One region of the Nonomuraea sp. H19 genome, then DNA from elsewhere that is predicted to be linked to it. Evidence: riboswitches for the same ligand, from Rfam matches in the RefSeq annotation. Region 1 holds a riboswitch; each other region holds the start of a gene.
The links. A riboswitch is a leader RNA that binds a small molecule or an ion and turns the genes downstream of it on or off. The one in region 1 is predicted to bind cyclic di-AMP.

Region 1 (3,818 bases):
CGCCCCGATCACACCCCGGCGACCGCCGGGCTGTGGATCGGCGTGATGATCGTGCTGGCCGCGGCCGTGCTGTCCCTGGTCCGTCTCCATGCGTCCAGAAGCGAGGACTGACATGCGTATCGACGTTTCCGGCCTGACCAAGACCTTCAAGGGCGGCACGCGTGCCCTGGACGAGCTGAGCCTGGTGGTGCCGACCGGCATGTACGGCCTGCTGGGCTCCAACGGCGCGGGCAAGACCACGCTCATGCGGATCCTGTCCGGGCTGCTGCGGCCGACCGCGGGCCGGGTGATGATCGGCGGCCACGACGTGGCGACGGCGGAGGGGCGGCTGGCGGTGCAGCGGGTGCTCGGCTACCTGCCGCAGGACCTGGGGGTCTACCCGGATCTGAGCGCCCGGCGCTTCCTGGACTACATCGCGTTGCTGAAGGGCCTGCACTCCAGGTCGGCGCGGCGGCGCAGGATCAGCGAGTTGCTTGAGCTGGTGGGACTGCCGGAGGTGGCGGATCGCAAGCTGAAGGGGTTCTCCGGGGGCATGCTGCGGCGGGTGGGCATCGCGCAGGCGCTGCTGGCCGATCCGCGGCTGCTGATCGTGGACGAGCCGACGACGGGGCTGGACCCGGAGGAGCGGATCCGGTTCCGCATGCTGCTGTCGCAGCTGGCCGGCGACCGTACGGTGCTGCTGAGCACGCACATCGTGGACGACGTGGCGCAGACGTGCCAGATGCTGGCGGTGCTGGCCAAGGGGCGGCTGGCGTTCCAGGGGACGGTGCGGGAGCTGGTCTCGCATGCCGACCGGCGGGTGTGGACGGTGACCACGGCGGGCGCGGCGCCGGCCGCGGGGCGGGTGGTGTCGGCGCTGCCGGAGGGGGCGGGGATGCGTTACCGGGTGGTGGCGGCGGCGCCGCCGGATCCGGGCGCGCGGCCGGCCGAGCCCACGCTGGAGGACGGCTACCTGGCGCTCATGGACGGCTGAAACAGGAGCGCGCGCCCCGCGTGGGGCGCGCGCTCCTTCCGGCTGCGGGGGCTCAGCCGGCGTACTGGGGGTAGCCGTAGCCGACGACCTGCGCCGTCGGCCGGACGCGCTCTTCGACGCGGCCGTTGCCGGTGTTGCCCTCGATGGTGGTGATGGTGCCGTCCTGGTTGTCCTTCTCGACGAACCCGACGTGCTGGATGTCCTTGATGTTCTTGCTGCCCTTCCAGGAGAAGAACACGATGGCGCCGGGCTTGGGGACGGTGCCGAAGCGGTTGTTGGCGGCGAACCATTTGGCGTGGGCGACGGTCCAGGCGTCCCAGCCGACCTGCGGGCGGGCGCCGGTGTGCTCGCCGACCCAGGAGACGAACATCGCGCACCAGGGGGCGTTCAGGTACTCGGTGCGGGTGCCGCCGTCGCGGGCGAGGGTCTCGGCGGCTCGCTGCGAGTTGGCGTACCACTGCTGGTACGGGGTGCCGCCGCCGGCGGCGTTCTCGGTGGTGCCGACCTGGGACTTGGCCAGGGCCAGGACCTGGGAGGCGGTGACGTTGACCCGGACTTGTCCGCGCTTGGCGGAGTCGGCTTCGGGGCGGTCGTTGACCGTGGTGACCGGATGCCCGGCCTTGATGGTGGCGGCGTACGCCGTGGCGGTGTGAGCGCCCAAGGCTGAGACGACGACGGCTGCGCAGAGGGCGGCGTGAGCGAAGTAGATCTTTGGGGCAGCGGAAATGGGGTGCTTGGCCATCGAGGGGGTTACTCCTTGCTTCCATACCGCTTACCGGGTTAGCTGACGGGTTCGGACGTGGAAGCTGCCCTACGGCACCGAAGTGCCGATTCACCCCAAAGGACGTGGGTCCCCGGTTCCGCCCTCAGGCGGATTCAGCGGTCACAGGTGGATCCTGTGATCTCGTACGCGATGGTCGGACATCTCCGGATAAACCGGACATGTGCTGCGGAATGCCCCATAAGGTAATGCATAAGACAAGTGGATTACAACTACATAAAACGCCAGCTAGGCGAGTTGCCGGCGGGCGTCGGCCAGAAGGCCCATCATGGCAAGGGATTCGTCAAGCGGCATGATCGAACTTTCGGTCCTGCCTTCGGCCGTCGCGGCGCGGACCTCGCGAAGCTCCCCGGCGTACCCGTTGTCGGCCGGATCGAGCAGATGCTCTTCCGGCTCCATGGAGGGCCCGGTCAGGACGATCCGCTGCGGCGCCCAGAACGGCGCCTGGATGTCCGCCCGCATCCCCGTCCCCACCACGCAGGCCTGGTTCGGGTGGTTCCCGAGCAATGAGGTCTCCACGAGGGCGTGCCTGCCGCCGGGGTAGAGCAGCACGCCGGCGGCCTCGGCGTCCACGCCGTTCGGCGCCAGCGAGCCGGTGACGCGCATGCCGGAGGGCATGCCGAGCAGCAGCTGGGCCAGCCCGAACGGGTAGATCCCCAGGTCGAGCAGGGCCCCGCCGCCCAGCTCCGGCGCCCACAGCCGATGCGCGGGATCATAGGGCAGGGTGAAGCCGAAGGACGCCTGCACCGAGCGGATCTCCCCGAAGCGGGGATCGGCGGCGATCTTCTGGATGAGGGGGTTGAACCTCATCCACATGGCCTCCATCAGGAAGACGCCCGCCTCACGCGCCAGCCGGACCATCTTCTCGGCGTCGTCGACGGTCGCCGCGAGCGGCTTCTCGCACAGCACGGCCTTGCCGGCGGCGATGGCGGCCTCGGCGACCTGCAGGTGCTGGGCGTGCGGCGTCGCCACGTAGATCGCGTCCACGGCCGGATCGGCGCACAGCCGCTCGTAGGAGTCGTAGGCCGACTCCGCGCCCAGCGTCGCGGCCAGGGCCTGCGCCCGGCCGAGGTTCCTGGACCCGACGGCGGCCACCCGCATCCCGGGCTCGGCCACGATGGCCGCCCCCACGGTACGCGCGATGCCGCCGGTCGCCGCTATGCCCCAAGTAAAGTCCCGCACAAGGGCAGATCGTACTCAGGTCATGCTGAACGTGTCGGGGTCGGGTCCTATCCGCCGGTTGCGGTTCATCGCGCCGATCGCGGCCATGTCCTCGGCGTCGAGGAGGAAGTCGAACACGTCGATGTTCTCGGCGATGCGCGACGGGGTCGCGGACTTGGGGATGACGACGTTGCCGAGCTGCAGGTGCCAGCGCAGCACGATCTGGGCGGGCGTCTTGCCGTACTTCCCCGACAGCACGGCCAGCGCCGGGTCGGCCAGCAGCCCCTTGCCCCGGCCGAGCGGGCTCCACGCCTCGGTCAGGATGCCGTTGGCCTCGTGGAAGGCGCGCATCTCGCGCTGCTGCAGGTACGGGTGCAACTCGATCTGGTTGATCGACGGCCTGATGCCGGTCTCGTCCATCAGCCGCGTCAGGGTCCCGGCGGTGAAGTTGGAGGTGCCGATGGCCTTGGCCCGCCCGTCACGGTAGATCTTTTCGAGGGCCTTCCACGCCTGGACGTACTTGTCCTGCTTCGGGACCGGCCAGTGGATGAGGAAGAGATCGACGTAGTCGAGGCCCAGCCGGGCCAGGCTCTCGTCGAAGGCCTGCTCGGCGCGGTGGTGGTCGGAGTTCCAGAGCTTCGTGGTGACGAACAGCTTGTGGCGCGGCAGTCCGCTGCCGCGCACGGCCCGGCCGACGCCCTCCTCGTTGCCGTAGGCGGCGGCGGTGTCGACGTGCCGGTAGCCGGCCTCCAAGGCGATCGTCACGGCCTGCTCGGCCTGGTCGCCCGGGATCTGCCAGACGCCGAACCCGAGCTGCGGGATCTGCACGCCGTCGGTGTTGAGCAAGAGCGAATTCATGCCCTCCATTGTTCACGCACCGTTTCTGGCGGCTTAAGTCGGCCG
Region 2 (3,818 bases), on a different contig from region 1:
CCGACACCCACGTCCTTCCGGCGATCGAGGCGGGCGCGACCGGCTACCTGCTCAAGGACTCCCCCCGGGAGGACCTGCTGCGAGGCGCGCGGGCCGCCGCCAAGGGCGAGAGCGTGCTGTCGCCTTCGGTGGCGGCACGGCTGATGAACCGGGTCAGGACGCCCGCGCCGCAACTGCTCAGCCAGCGGGAGCTCGAGGTCCTCGAACTCGTGGCGGCCGGGAACACCAACCGTGAAGCGGCCGCCCGGCTGTTCATCACCGAGGCCACGGTCAAGAGCCACCTTCTGAACATCTACGCCAAGCTCGGCGTGGGGGACCGCGCCGCCGCCGTCACCGAGGCGTTCAACCGAGGTCTGCTCGTCCCACGAATGCCTGAACAGTCCTGACCCTTGAGCTTGTCTTCGAGTGCGCACCTTGCCCAGCAGGTCAAGAGCCCGTTGGACGGAGCGCATGCGCTGGAAGGCGTCGCCCGCCGCGCGATCAGCGCGCCTCGTCGACTCTCGTGTCACATCCGGCCGGGTGTGCGGCCGGCCGCGTCGCCGTAGCGGACCCATCGACCGCCGGAGATCGTCGCCCACCGCTCGACGGTTCCTGGCGCAAGACCGAGGAGTTTGCCGATGACGGGCGGCGGAAGCTGGCGAGCGTGGTCGAGCAGGGCGCTGCTGCGGTCGGGACGGGCGTCGATGCCGAGCTGGGTCGTCTTCTTCAAGTGTGCGAATAGCTCACCAGATGCTATTCGTCCCATTCTCAGTACATCGAGATGTGCACGTGGTCGAAGTGGTTCTCGGTGACGCTGCCGCGGTTCGACATCGCCCGCCAGCCCGAGCCCATGTTGATGCGCTGCTTCCAGATCACGTACTTGACGCCGATCTTGTCCTTGTTCTTGATGGCCCAATCCGCGATCCGGTCGCCCAGGGCGTTGTTGGCGGCCGTGGGCATCGAGCCGCCGGTGCTCATCATGAAGTCGCAGGCCCGGCCCAGCGGATGCTCGCCGTCGGAGCCCGCGCGGAAGCAGCCCACCGCGTACGGCAGCGCGAAGTTCTTCTGGACCTGCGCGCGCATGAGACGCGTACGGGAGGTGATGTTGTCCGCGCCCGAGGGCAGTTCGGGGGCCCAGCTGCCGTTGCTCTTGCGGCCCGTGCCGAACGGCACGAGGTCCTCGAGCTTCTTCTTGATGTCGTCGATGACGTCCTCGGCCTCGTCGCGCTGCTTGTCCACCTCGGCCGCGTCCCCGCGGATCTCGTTGGCGAGCGCGACGGCCTCGTCGGCGGCCTTCTTCTTGTCGTCGCGCGCCTTGGCCACGCCGTTCACGAGCGCCTGCTGCTCGGCCGTCACCTGGTTGAGTACGGCCGCGCTGCCGCCGTTCTCCGGGAGCATGAAGCTCGGCACGGAGGGGTCGCCGTTCTGGTAGCGCAGCCGGGCGATCTCGCCGACGCGCTGCTCGGTCGCCGCCAGCGTCTGCTCCGCCGTGGCCAGGCGCTCCTTCGCCGCCTTCGCGGCCTCCTGCGCCTTGGCCAGTTCGACCCGCTTGAGGTTGTACTTCTCGATGAGCTTGTCGACCTTGCTGTTGAGCTGCTTCAGCTGGGTGCGGAGCTCGGATTCAGTGGGTTTGGGGGCCGCCGACGCCGTGGTCGCCGGAAGGAAGGCGACGGCGGCGGCGGCGATCAGACCGATGGCAAGACTCACGGGGGACGAAGCCGCCACGTGGTGTTTCCTCTCCCTCTGCCGACCGGGTTAGCTGACGGGTTCGGGATGGGAGTTGCTTCCCTACCACCGAAGTGGATTCACCCCAAGTGCATGGGTCCCCGGCTCCCGGGCACCGCGCCCGGGATTAGGCGTGCGCCAGCCGTTACGGATGGTGCATAAGGGGATATTAATGGTAGATCACGAGTAATGCGACCTTAACTAGAAATCCATTAGTGATCTACTTGTGATCGAAGCATGCGTGCGGCCTCCTCCGGCAGCACGTCGTTGACGAAGGCGCCCATCGCCGACTCGGACCCGGCCAGATACTTCAGCTTCCCGGGCGCGCGCCTGATGCTGAACAGCTCCAGGTGCAGGTACGCCAGCTCGCGGTCCTGCCGCACGGGCGCCTGGTGCCAGGCCGAGATGTACGGCATCACGACCCCGAACAGCCCGTCGAACGCCCGCAGCACCGAGGTGTAGAGCGGCGCGAACGCGGCCCGCTCCGCCTCCGTCAGCGCCGCCAGGTCGGCCACCTGCCGATGCGGGTAGATGTGCACCTCGAACGGCCAGCGTGCGGCGGCCGGCACGAACGCCGTCCACAGCTCGTTGGCGGCCACCACCCGCGTCCCGGCGGCGCGTTCGGCCGCCAGCACGTCGGCGAACAGGTTGCCCGGACCCTTGTAGCGGGCCGCGGCGCCGAGCTGGAGCCGGGTCCGGGGCGTGATGTACGGGTAGGCGTAGATCTGGCCGTGCGGGTGAGCGAGCGTGATGCCGATCTCCGAGCCCCGGTTCTCGAAGCAGAACACCTGCTCCACGCCCTCGATCCCGGACAGCTCGGCCGTACGGTCCGCCCACGCCTCCATGACCAGTTCCACCTGGGCGTCGGAGAGCCGGGAGAAGGAGGAGGAGTGTTCGGAGGTGAAGCAGACCACCTCGCACCTCCCCACCCCCGGACGGACCTCACTCAGCCCGCCCACATCCTGATAAGTCCCAAAATTTCCAGAAAAAGAGGGGAAGCGGTTCTCGAACACCACCACGTCGTAGTCGTACGCCGGGATCTCCGACGACCGCGTGTCCGACGACGGGCACAGCGGGCACTCGGCCGCCGTCCCGGTCGGCTGGAACGTCCGCGTCTGCCGGTGACCCGCGATCGCGATCCACTCCTCCGTCAGCGGGTCGTAACGCATCTCGGAGGCCACGGGCCGAGAGTCCAGCTCCCGCCGGTCGATCGCGCTCCGGTCGGCGTCGTCCCGCAGGTCGAAGTAGATCAGCTCTCGGCCGTCGGCCAGATGGGTGATGGTGCGTTTCAAGGGGTGCCCTCCGCGATGATCAATTCTCCGGCGCGTTCGGCCAGTTCGGTGCGTGCGTCCTCGGGCAACCCCGGGTCGCTGATGACCACGTCGGCCTCACTCAGCTCGGCGATGGTGCTGATGCCGACGGTGTTCCACTTGGTGTGGTCTGCGGGGACGACCAGCCGGTGCGCGGCCGCCACCAATTCCCTGTCGGTCTCGGACTCGAGCAGGTTGGGCGTGGTGAACCCGGCGCGCACGCTCATCCCGTGCACGCCGAGGAAGAGCGTGTCGACGTGGAGACGGCGGATCGCGGCCACGGCCACCGGGCCGACCAGTGCGTCCGAGGGCGTGCGTACGCCACCGGTCAGCACGACCGTGCGGTCGGCGCGCGGGTTGCGGTGGAACACGTCGGCGACGGGGATCGAGTTGGTGATCACCGTGAGCTCCGGCACGCCGATCAGGTGATGGGCCAGCGCCCAGGTCGTGGTCCCCGCGGACAGCGCCACGGCGGTGCCGGGCCGCACGAGCTGGGCCGCGCGCCGCGCGATGGCCTCTTTCTCCTGCTGCTGGCGGGCGGATTTGGCGGTGAAGCCGGGCTCCTCGGTCGAGCCGGGGCCGACGGCGGTCGCACCGCCGTGCACCTTCTCCACCAGCCCGCGCTCGGCCAGCACCTCCAGGTCGCGGCGGATGGTCATGTCGGAAACGCCGAGCTCGCGTACGAGGTCGGCCACCCGCACGCCGCCGTTGCTTCGCACGCGCTCGAGAATCGCCTGTTGACGCTGCTGTGCGAGCACGCCCGCTCCTTCCAACAGATTCCACCAAATTATGACACGAATATGT
Region 3 (3,818 bases), on a different contig from region 1:
CTGCCTGGGACACGTGACGGTCCTGCTCTGGGAGCCTTTCGTCAGCGATCTGTGTGAGTCACACTTGCGGGATGTCCCCTCGTGTCGCGGTCGTCTTCTTAGCGTTCGCCCTGGTGTCGGGCTGCGGTTCCGGGGCCGCCTTGAGCCAGGCCGTGATCGACCAAGCCCGGCGGCAAGGCGCGGCACCCGATCTGATGTACGTGGTGGACCTGCCGGGATACGAGCTGGCCGAGATGTCCGTGGGTGCGGTCGGCGACGACGGGTTCGGCGCCTTCTACACCGCTCCTGACGGCAAGCGGGTGGAGATGCGGATCGAACGCGGGCAGTACAAATGCTCCGGCACCTGCGAGCGGGACGGGGACAACTGGTTCACGGTGAAGGACGGCCTCCAGGAGTACGTGGCCGTACGCAAGGGCTACCACCTGCGGCTCATCTGCGACGTCGGGCAGATGGACCGGAGCGTGCTGAAGGAGGCGGCGGAAGGAGCCCGCCCGGCTGTCGGCGACGGCGGCACGCCGGCCCCTCCGCCCAGCCCGGTGGAACGCGGGGACCTGCCCAAGAACGGCGACGGCGCGCCGATCCAGCCCACGGGTCCCGGAGGGTGACCGTTCCTCATCCACGGCGCACAGCCCCACCGCGGCACCGTCCCCCCTTCATCGCCCAGCCGCCGCTCCTGCCGGCCAGCCCTCTTGAGCTCGACCGCCGCGACGGTGCGTACTCGCCCGTCGAACGCGCGGTGCTGCTCGGGCTGGCGTGACCGAGCAGGTGCCGGACGCCGGAGCGCGGCACGTATGGGGCGTGCCGCGCGGCCGGGGATGATGCCGGTTACTTACGGCCCAGGGCGCGGAGCTGGTCCAGGCTCACGGAGGAGACGTTCTGGTCCACCGGATTGTCGGTGTACTGGTGGATGGTCCAGCTCTTCCACGGCGGGGGCGGCGTGACCGTGCCTCTGGCCTTGCTGTAGTGGGCGACCCACAACGGATACTGGCCGAGGCCGTCGCCGTACTTGGTGGCGAAGTTCCAGCCGGAGTAGAACAGCGGGGTGACGCCGGTCTTGGCCTTCACCCGCTCCAGCCACGTCTTGGCCCAGGCGTTGACGTGAGCCGCGGACTTGCCGTCGGTGGTCTCCAGGTCCAGGGCCAGGAGGTCGCCGGGCTTGGCCGGCTGCCGGTTCACCACCGACAGGAAGAAGTCGGCCTCGGCGACGGGGTCGCTGGCCGGGTGGGCGTAGTGGTAGGCGCCGCGCACGATGTTCCGCCCGGCCATCTCGGCCCAGTGGCGGGCGAAGGCGCGGTCGGTGAAATCGGTGCCCTCGGTCGCCTTGACGATGCCGAACTTGGCGCCGCTGGCGGCCCAGTCGTGCGTCGGCTGGTAGTTGGAGACGTCCTGGCCGTAGATGAGCTCGTCGGCGTGCGCGGGGCCGGCGACGGACGGGGCTGCTACGGCGGCGGACGTGGCTGCCACTGCGGTGGCCATCGTCGTGGCCACTGCGGTGGCCACCACGGTTGCCACCGCGGTTGCCGCGACCTTGCGGATGATGCCGGGGGTGGCCATGCGGCTGGCCATGATCTTCGGGGCAGAGGTAAGACGGTGGTCGGCCATCGGTCGGGGGTTCTCCTTGCTTCCATACCGCTTACCGGGTTAGCTGACGGGTTCGGGCGTGGAAGCTGCCCTATGGCACCTCGGTGCCAATTCACCCCAAGTACGTACGAGTGGGTCCCCGGCTCCGCCCGCGGGCGGACTCAGCGGTCACAGGTGGGCCTGTGATGTCATGCGATGGTCAAAACACGACCGGCACAAACCGGACGTATGTCGCAAAAGATAATGTATTAACTAAAAGACTGACAAGTGGACAAATCCCTGGTCGGCGAGTTGTGACGTCCTTGTCGGGAGTCGTGTGGCAGCCGGTGCTGAGGCGTCTGATGAGAACCACACCGCTGGACTAAGTGAGATCGCCCCATGGAGCTGGTGGCGCTGAGGTGAAGAAGCGAAGCAGACCCAGGAGGCGGCTGGCCGGAGGGGCCGTCCAGTGGCGTTCGTCCGGGCGGGGAACGGGGTCGGGCAGGCGACCGAGGGCCCACATGAGGTGAAACCAGAGCACACGTGCTTCCCAGGCGGGTGTGTTCGCGGCGGTTCCATCGCCGGCTTCTTGCCGGTAGCCGTCGAGCATGGCCGGGATGCCGGTCAAAGGAATCTTGGCGAACTCGATCGCAGAGTCCGCCCAGTGGGCATCGCCCCAATCCACGATGCCGGTGAGCTGGGCCGTCTCCGGGGAGACGAGCAGGTTCTGCGGAGCGATGTCGCCGTGGACCAGGACCAGGGGCGGGTCGGCGGGGAGATGCACGGAGAGCCGGTCGAACCAGCCGGTGAGCCAGCCGGCCGCCTCCGCGTCGATCCAGCCTTCTGCCAGGAGGCGGCTGGTCAGCGCCCAGGGATCAGCGGTGCCGTCGTCCGTGGGGATGGGGAGATCTGACGCCGTCGCCGGGGACAGCCGGTGCAGCATGGCCAGCTCCCGCCCCACCTGTTGGAAGACGCGGTTCGTCACGGCGGCGGGCAGCGTGAGACGTACGAGATCCGCCCCAGGCGCTCGGGCGAGCACCATGTAGGGCACGTCCACCACCGAGCAGGTGTCATCGAAGGCGACGACATCCGGAGTGCGCACGCCCGCCTTCCGGGCGGCGGGGATGACCGCGGCCTCCTTCACCAGGTCCGGGAGGAACTGCTCGGTCCGTGGGATGCGCAGGACCAGGTCGTTCCCGAGCAGGAAGACATGGTTGGCCACCCCTGCCGGAATGGGCCGCACCTCTTCGGCGGCGAACCCGTGCCGGCCGGCGATGGCGGCCAGCGTCTCGTCACCCATCTCGTATTCCAGCATGATCGAGATGCTGACACGGTCTGCGCTTGCTCTGCTCGCGCTTTTCAGCAGCTGCGCCGGCGTGGAACTTTCACGGTCAAGCGGGCCGCAGGGAGACTCCGAGGAGATCGTTCTTGACGTGATTCGGGCACGTTTGGCCAGCTCGGCATGCGCTTGACAGTCAACAGGCTGGGCTGGGCGGTTATTAGGGCGGTGCGCCCGTGGCTGTACGGATGTGGTGGTCTGCGTTCATTCTGGGATGCGCTCCAGCGGGGCCCTCGAGCGCTGGCGCGTTGCCGCCGTTGCGAAATCAGCGAGGTGAGATCCGAGATGAGATCCATGCCGTGGCTTGCCGCGGCCGGCGCGGCACTCGTCGCCTTGGCCGTAGCGTTGTGCGCCGTCATGCTCACGGGCATTCCGCCCGCGCATGCGGCCGTGGGGCTCCACGTCAGCGGTACGAAGATCGTCGAGGCCAACGGCCAGAATTTCATCATGCGCGGGGTCAACCACCCCCACGTCTGGTTCACGAACCAGACCAGCTCTTTCGCCAACATCAAGGCGCTCGGGGCCAACACCGTGCGCGTGGTACTGGGCAGCGGCAAGCGGTGGGGCCCGTCCACCGACGTCTCCAATGTGATCTCCCTGTGCAAGCAGAACCGGCTGATCTGCGTCTTGGAGGTACACGACACCACCGGGTACGGCGAGGAAGGCGCGGCCGCCACGCTCGACGAAGCGGTCAACTACTGGATCAGCCAGAAGAGCGCGCTCGTCGGCCAGGAGAACCACGTCGTGATCAACATCGGCAACGAGCCGATCGGCAACACCAACGCCAGTCAGTGGATCGGCGCGACCACCGCCGCCATCCAGAAGATGCGCAGCAACGGTTTCGAGCACCTGCTCATGGTCGACGCGCCGAACTGGGGCCAGGACTGGCAGTACGTCATGCGCGACAACGCCCAGACGA
Region 4 (3,818 bases), on a different contig from region 1:
GCCAGAACCGCCGCCTCGGCCGCGGGCAGTGCCGGCGAGGCCGAGCTGCGGCGGCTGCGCGAGCGGCTGGCCGACGTGGAAAGGCAGCTCGAAGCCTCGCGCCGGGCCGCCCGTGAGGGCCGGAGCATCGAGGACGCCCGCATCAGGGTGCTGCTCGACGCGCTGCAGGACGCCTCCGCGGGACTGCGCAGGGAGCTCGCCCTGCCCACGACGATCAGCCGGCCCGCCGACTCGGTCGCGGCGATCACCGGGGAGCGTCCCGGCGTGCGCGGAGTGCCCGCGCGGGCACTGGCCGACGACGACCCGCAGCTCCTCGACCAGATTCTGGCCGTGCCGCAGGTGCACCTGATCATCGACGGCTACAACGTCACGAAAACCGGTTACGGCACGCTCACGCTCGCCGACCAGCGCAACCGGCTGATGACCGGGCTCGGCGGGCTGGTCGCGCAGACCAGGGTCGAGGTGACCGTGGTGTTCGACGGCGCCGAGCTCAACGCCCCCGTCCAGGTGGTGGCGCCGCGGGGGGTGCGCGTGCTGTTCAGCGCGCCGGGGGAGATCGCCGACGACCTCATCCGCCAGCTCGTACGCGCTGAGCCGCCCGGCCGGGCCATCGCCGTGGTGTCGTCGGACCGCGAGGTGGCCGAGTCCGTCATGCGGATGGGAGCCAGACCCGTTCCGTCCGCTCTGCTGCTGCGCAGGCTGGGCCGGGCCTGAATAACGGAGGGTGCCGGTGGCCGCGCACCTGGCGCAGCCGCCGCTGACGGGCGGCGTCATCAAGGTCGTCAAGCTTTCCGACTACGGCAGCACCATCATCGGCGCCGTCCGCCCGTAGCGTCTCTTGCCATCCTGGCCCGTTTCCGGGTCCAAGGATGGGTGATTTCGGTCTTCAACGGCCACGCATTGCCGACGCCGGCTCATCTTCTCCTCTTTGCACACTCGCGCCAGCCCGGCGGAAGGGGGGAGCCGGGGCTCAGGGTGGCGGCGCGAAAAGTGTGACAAAAGCGACAATCTGGGACCTTACAAACCCCTGCGCCAGGAATTGTGACCAGGGTCACATTTGCATAACGAAACCTGGTGTTCCAGCAGGGATTTCCTTCCTTACTGGCCCCGTTATCTGATCTTTACAACCTGACTGGCGTTTTGCCGAACCTTGACCTCTCGGCGTAGCTTCTGGCCTCGCGGCGACAACCCATGCCGTCGCGAACCGGCATCGGTCACCCGATGTGAATCAGATAGAGATCCGTCGGTCGCCGCCGACATCCCCATATAGACACCTCAATGAGGCGGCGATCTGCCGAGTCCGTGCAGCCAGGAGGCACGGAGCCGGGGAACCATGGATCCCTTCCCCAGGGATCAGGGGTGAATCGGCGCGTAACGCGCCGTAGGGCGACTTCCAGGCCCGAATCCGTCAGCTAACCCGGTAGGCGTTCGTGGAAGACTCAAGGAGAAATCCTGTCTACCTCCCTGCAAAACCCCCGTCTGTCCCGCCTTGCCCTGAGCGGAGTAGCGCTCACGATGACCGTGACGGCCGGAGGTCTGATCCTCCATGCCCCAACGGCGCGGGCGGCGACGAGCGATTCGGCCACCACCGCCACCACGGCCAAGGCGGCGACCACCGCCAAATCGGCCAAGTCCGCGGCGGCGGCCAGGATCGCTCGGCAGAAGGAAAGGGCCAGCAAGGCCATCGCCGTGGCCAAGAAGCAGATCGGTGACCCGTACCGTTACGGCGCCGACGGCCCCGGCTCGTTCGATTGTTCCGGTCTCACCCAGTACGCCTGGAAAAAGGCCGGAGTGAAGCTCCCGCGCGTGGCGGCAAGCCAGTTCGCCCGCATCAAGCGGAAGGTCTCCTGGAAGAACCTCCAGCCAGGCGACCTGCTGTTCTTCAGCGGGCTCGGCCACGTGGGCATGTATGTCGGCAACGGCAAGATGATCCACTCGCCGCGGACAGGCTATCGGGTGCAAATCGTCAAGCTGAGCGGATGGCGCAAGTCGTCGTTCGTCGGCGCGGTTCGCCCCGGTATTTAATTCACAGCCCCGCCCGATCTCGGGCGGGGCTCTGTCTTTCCCCGCACCTCCCTCGCCGTCGTGCGCTGGGGTTCTCCCTTCTCGTACGGCAAGCCAACGGCACGCCACCCGCCGCACGTGGCCGGCGGCCTCCAGGAAGACGCCCGCTGACCCGCACGTGGCGAGCCGCCGCAACGGCGCACAGCGGGCCATCGCCATGGTCCGCCGCCTGGCCTTCGTGCGCGATCCAGGTCGGCGGCCGACTACGATCGGGCAGCGTGTCCGAGCGGGTGAGCCGACGAGCTGCGATGGCCGTTCTCCTGCTCCTCGTCCCCGGCAGCGCCCCCGAACCCCCCGTTCTCCCCCCTGAAGCGCGTGGCCTGTGGCGCGACGGTGTGGTCGTGGCGCATGGGGCGCGTTCCGTCGTCGTCGGTCACCGTGCGCCGCGCGGTGAGCTCGAGGAGCTGGCGCGGCGGGCCGACACCGCCGGGCGGCGGGTCTCGGACGTTCTCCGCCGGAGCGTGCGGCCGCTGGTCGTCGTCCCGGACTCCGCGGCGGAGGCGGCTCGGCTGGCCGGGGCCGGAAGGTTCGACGGGCTGGCGGCGGTGGCCGACGGCGGCAGGGTGATCGTCGTTCCCGAGGTCTTCGCCAGGCTCAATGCCATCGGCAAGGACGTCGTTCTCACGCATGAGCTCACCCACGTCGTGGCGGGCACCGATCGGCTGCCTCCCTGGCTTTATGAGGGGTTCGCCGACTACGTGGGCTATCGGGACGCCGGGCTGCCCGTGCGGATCGCCGCCGCTGAGCTGGCCGCCGAGGTGCGGGCTGGGCGGTTGCCGCCCGGATTGCCGGGACCGGCCGCATTCGCCGCGGACGGCCGCGACCCCATACGGCTCGCACGGGCGTACCAGGAGGCGTGGCTGGCGTGTCGCTTCCTCGCCGACCGGTTCGGTGAGGAGACGCTGGTGAGGCTCTACCGTGATGCCCAGGCGGCCGGCGTCGACCGGGCGCTCGCCTCGCTCGGGCTCTCCACGGCCACGCTGACGGAACGGTGGCGCGACTACGTACGGGATCGGCTCGCGTAAGAGAGGCGGAGGATGTGACACAGGGAGGAGTCTCGACGGGGGATCCGGATCCGGGGGATCCCGTGGACCGGGAGCATAGGGGGAGCATGGCCGGAGAGGACGGCGGCGACGGGCGGCCGCGGAGGCCCGCAGGGGTGGCGCTGGTGCTGCTGGGCGTCGTGATCGTGGCCGTGGCCGCGTTCAGCACGCCGTGGCGGGTGCTGGCCTCGGGGCCGCCCGATCCCGCCCGTGACTTCAGCGCGGCCGAGATCGCCCGCGCGAAGGCGTTCGACGCGGCCACCAGCCTGCCGGGCTACCTGTCGCTCGCGCTCACGATCATCTTCGCGGGATTGCTGGTGGCCACCCCGTTCGGCGCCAAGGTCCTGGGCCGGCTGCGCGGCCCCTGGTGGGTGCGGGTGATCCTGGGCGTCGTGGTCATCACCGCGATCAGTGAGGTGATCAGGTGGCCGCTCGGGATCTGGTTCGAGACGCTGCTGCGCGACTACGGCCTGTCCACCCAGGACTGGGCGGGCTGGGCCGCCGACCGGCTCAAGAACATCGGCGTGGAGACGTTCCTGCTCTGCCTGATGCTGCTGGCGCTCGTGGCGCTGGCCCGCAAGGTCAGGCGCTGGTGGATTCCGGCCGCCGCGGGGGCGTTCGCGCTGACGGTGGTGACGTCGTTCGTGTATCCGGTGGTGTTCGAGCCGCTGTTCAATGACTTCACGTCGATGCCTCAGGGACCGCTGCGCA

Region 2: linked by a shared signal. The riboswitch ahead of ACTMTI_RS45045 (coiled-coil domain-containing protein) and the one ahead of ACTMTI_RS17315 (CHAP domain-containing protein) in region 1 are both predicted to bind cyclic di-AMP.
Region 3: linked by a shared signal. The riboswitch ahead of ACTMTI_RS40035 (glycoside hydrolase family 25 protein) and the one ahead of ACTMTI_RS17315 (CHAP domain-containing protein) in region 1 are both predicted to bind cyclic di-AMP.
Region 4: linked by a shared signal. The riboswitch ahead of ACTMTI_RS15835 (C40 family peptidase) and the one ahead of ACTMTI_RS17315 (CHAP domain-containing protein) in region 1 are both predicted to bind cyclic di-AMP.

The regions. Positions count from the first base shown of each region.
Region 1 covers NZ_JBQHCV010000007.1:194,735-198,552, reverse strand. The annotation lists gene ACTMTI_RS17325 (hypothetical protein) at 1-111, shown strand, start outside; gene ACTMTI_RS17320 (ABC transporter ATP-binding protein) at 113-973, shown strand; gene ACTMTI_RS17315 (CHAP domain-containing protein) at 1,026-1,715, opposite strand; cyclic di-AMP (ydaO/yuaA leader) riboswitch at 1,728-1,865, opposite strand; gene ACTMTI_RS17310 (Gfo/Idh/MocA family protein) at 1,983-2,936, opposite strand; gene ACTMTI_RS17305 (aldo/keto reductase) at 2,952-3,773, opposite strand.
Region 2 covers NZ_JBQHCV010000029.1:15,661-19,478, forward strand. The annotation lists gene ACTMTI_RS45035 (response regulator) at 1-386, shown strand, start outside; gene ACTMTI_RS45040 (hypothetical protein) at 506-709, opposite strand; gene ACTMTI_RS45045 (coiled-coil domain-containing protein) at 748-1,704, opposite strand; cyclic di-AMP (ydaO/yuaA leader) riboswitch at 1,710-1,848, opposite strand; gene galT (galactose-1-phosphate uridylyltransferase) at 1,917-2,996, opposite strand; gene ACTMTI_RS45055 (DeoR/GlpR family DNA-binding transcription regulator) at 2,993-3,772, opposite strand.
Region 3 covers NZ_JBQHCV010000023.1:95,631-99,448, reverse strand. The annotation lists gene ACTMTI_RS40040 (hypothetical protein) at 72-605, shown strand; gene ACTMTI_RS40035 (glycoside hydrolase family 25 protein) at 826-1,602, opposite strand; cyclic di-AMP (ydaO/yuaA leader) riboswitch at 1,616-1,758, opposite strand; gene ACTMTI_RS40030 (phosphotransferase family protein) at 1,943-2,875, opposite strand; gene ACTMTI_RS40025 (cellulose binding domain-containing protein) at 3,194-3,818, shown strand, end outside.
Region 4 covers NZ_JBQHCV010000006.1:368,359-372,176, reverse strand. The annotation lists gene ACTMTI_RS15840 (NYN domain-containing protein) at 1-714, shown strand, start outside; cyclic di-AMP (ydaO/yuaA leader) riboswitch at 1,283-1,442, shown strand; gene ACTMTI_RS15835 (C40 family peptidase) at 1,516-2,025, shown strand; gene ACTMTI_RS15830 (hypothetical protein) at 2,313-3,089, shown strand; gene ACTMTI_RS15825 (M48 family metallopeptidase) at 3,176-3,818, shown strand, end outside.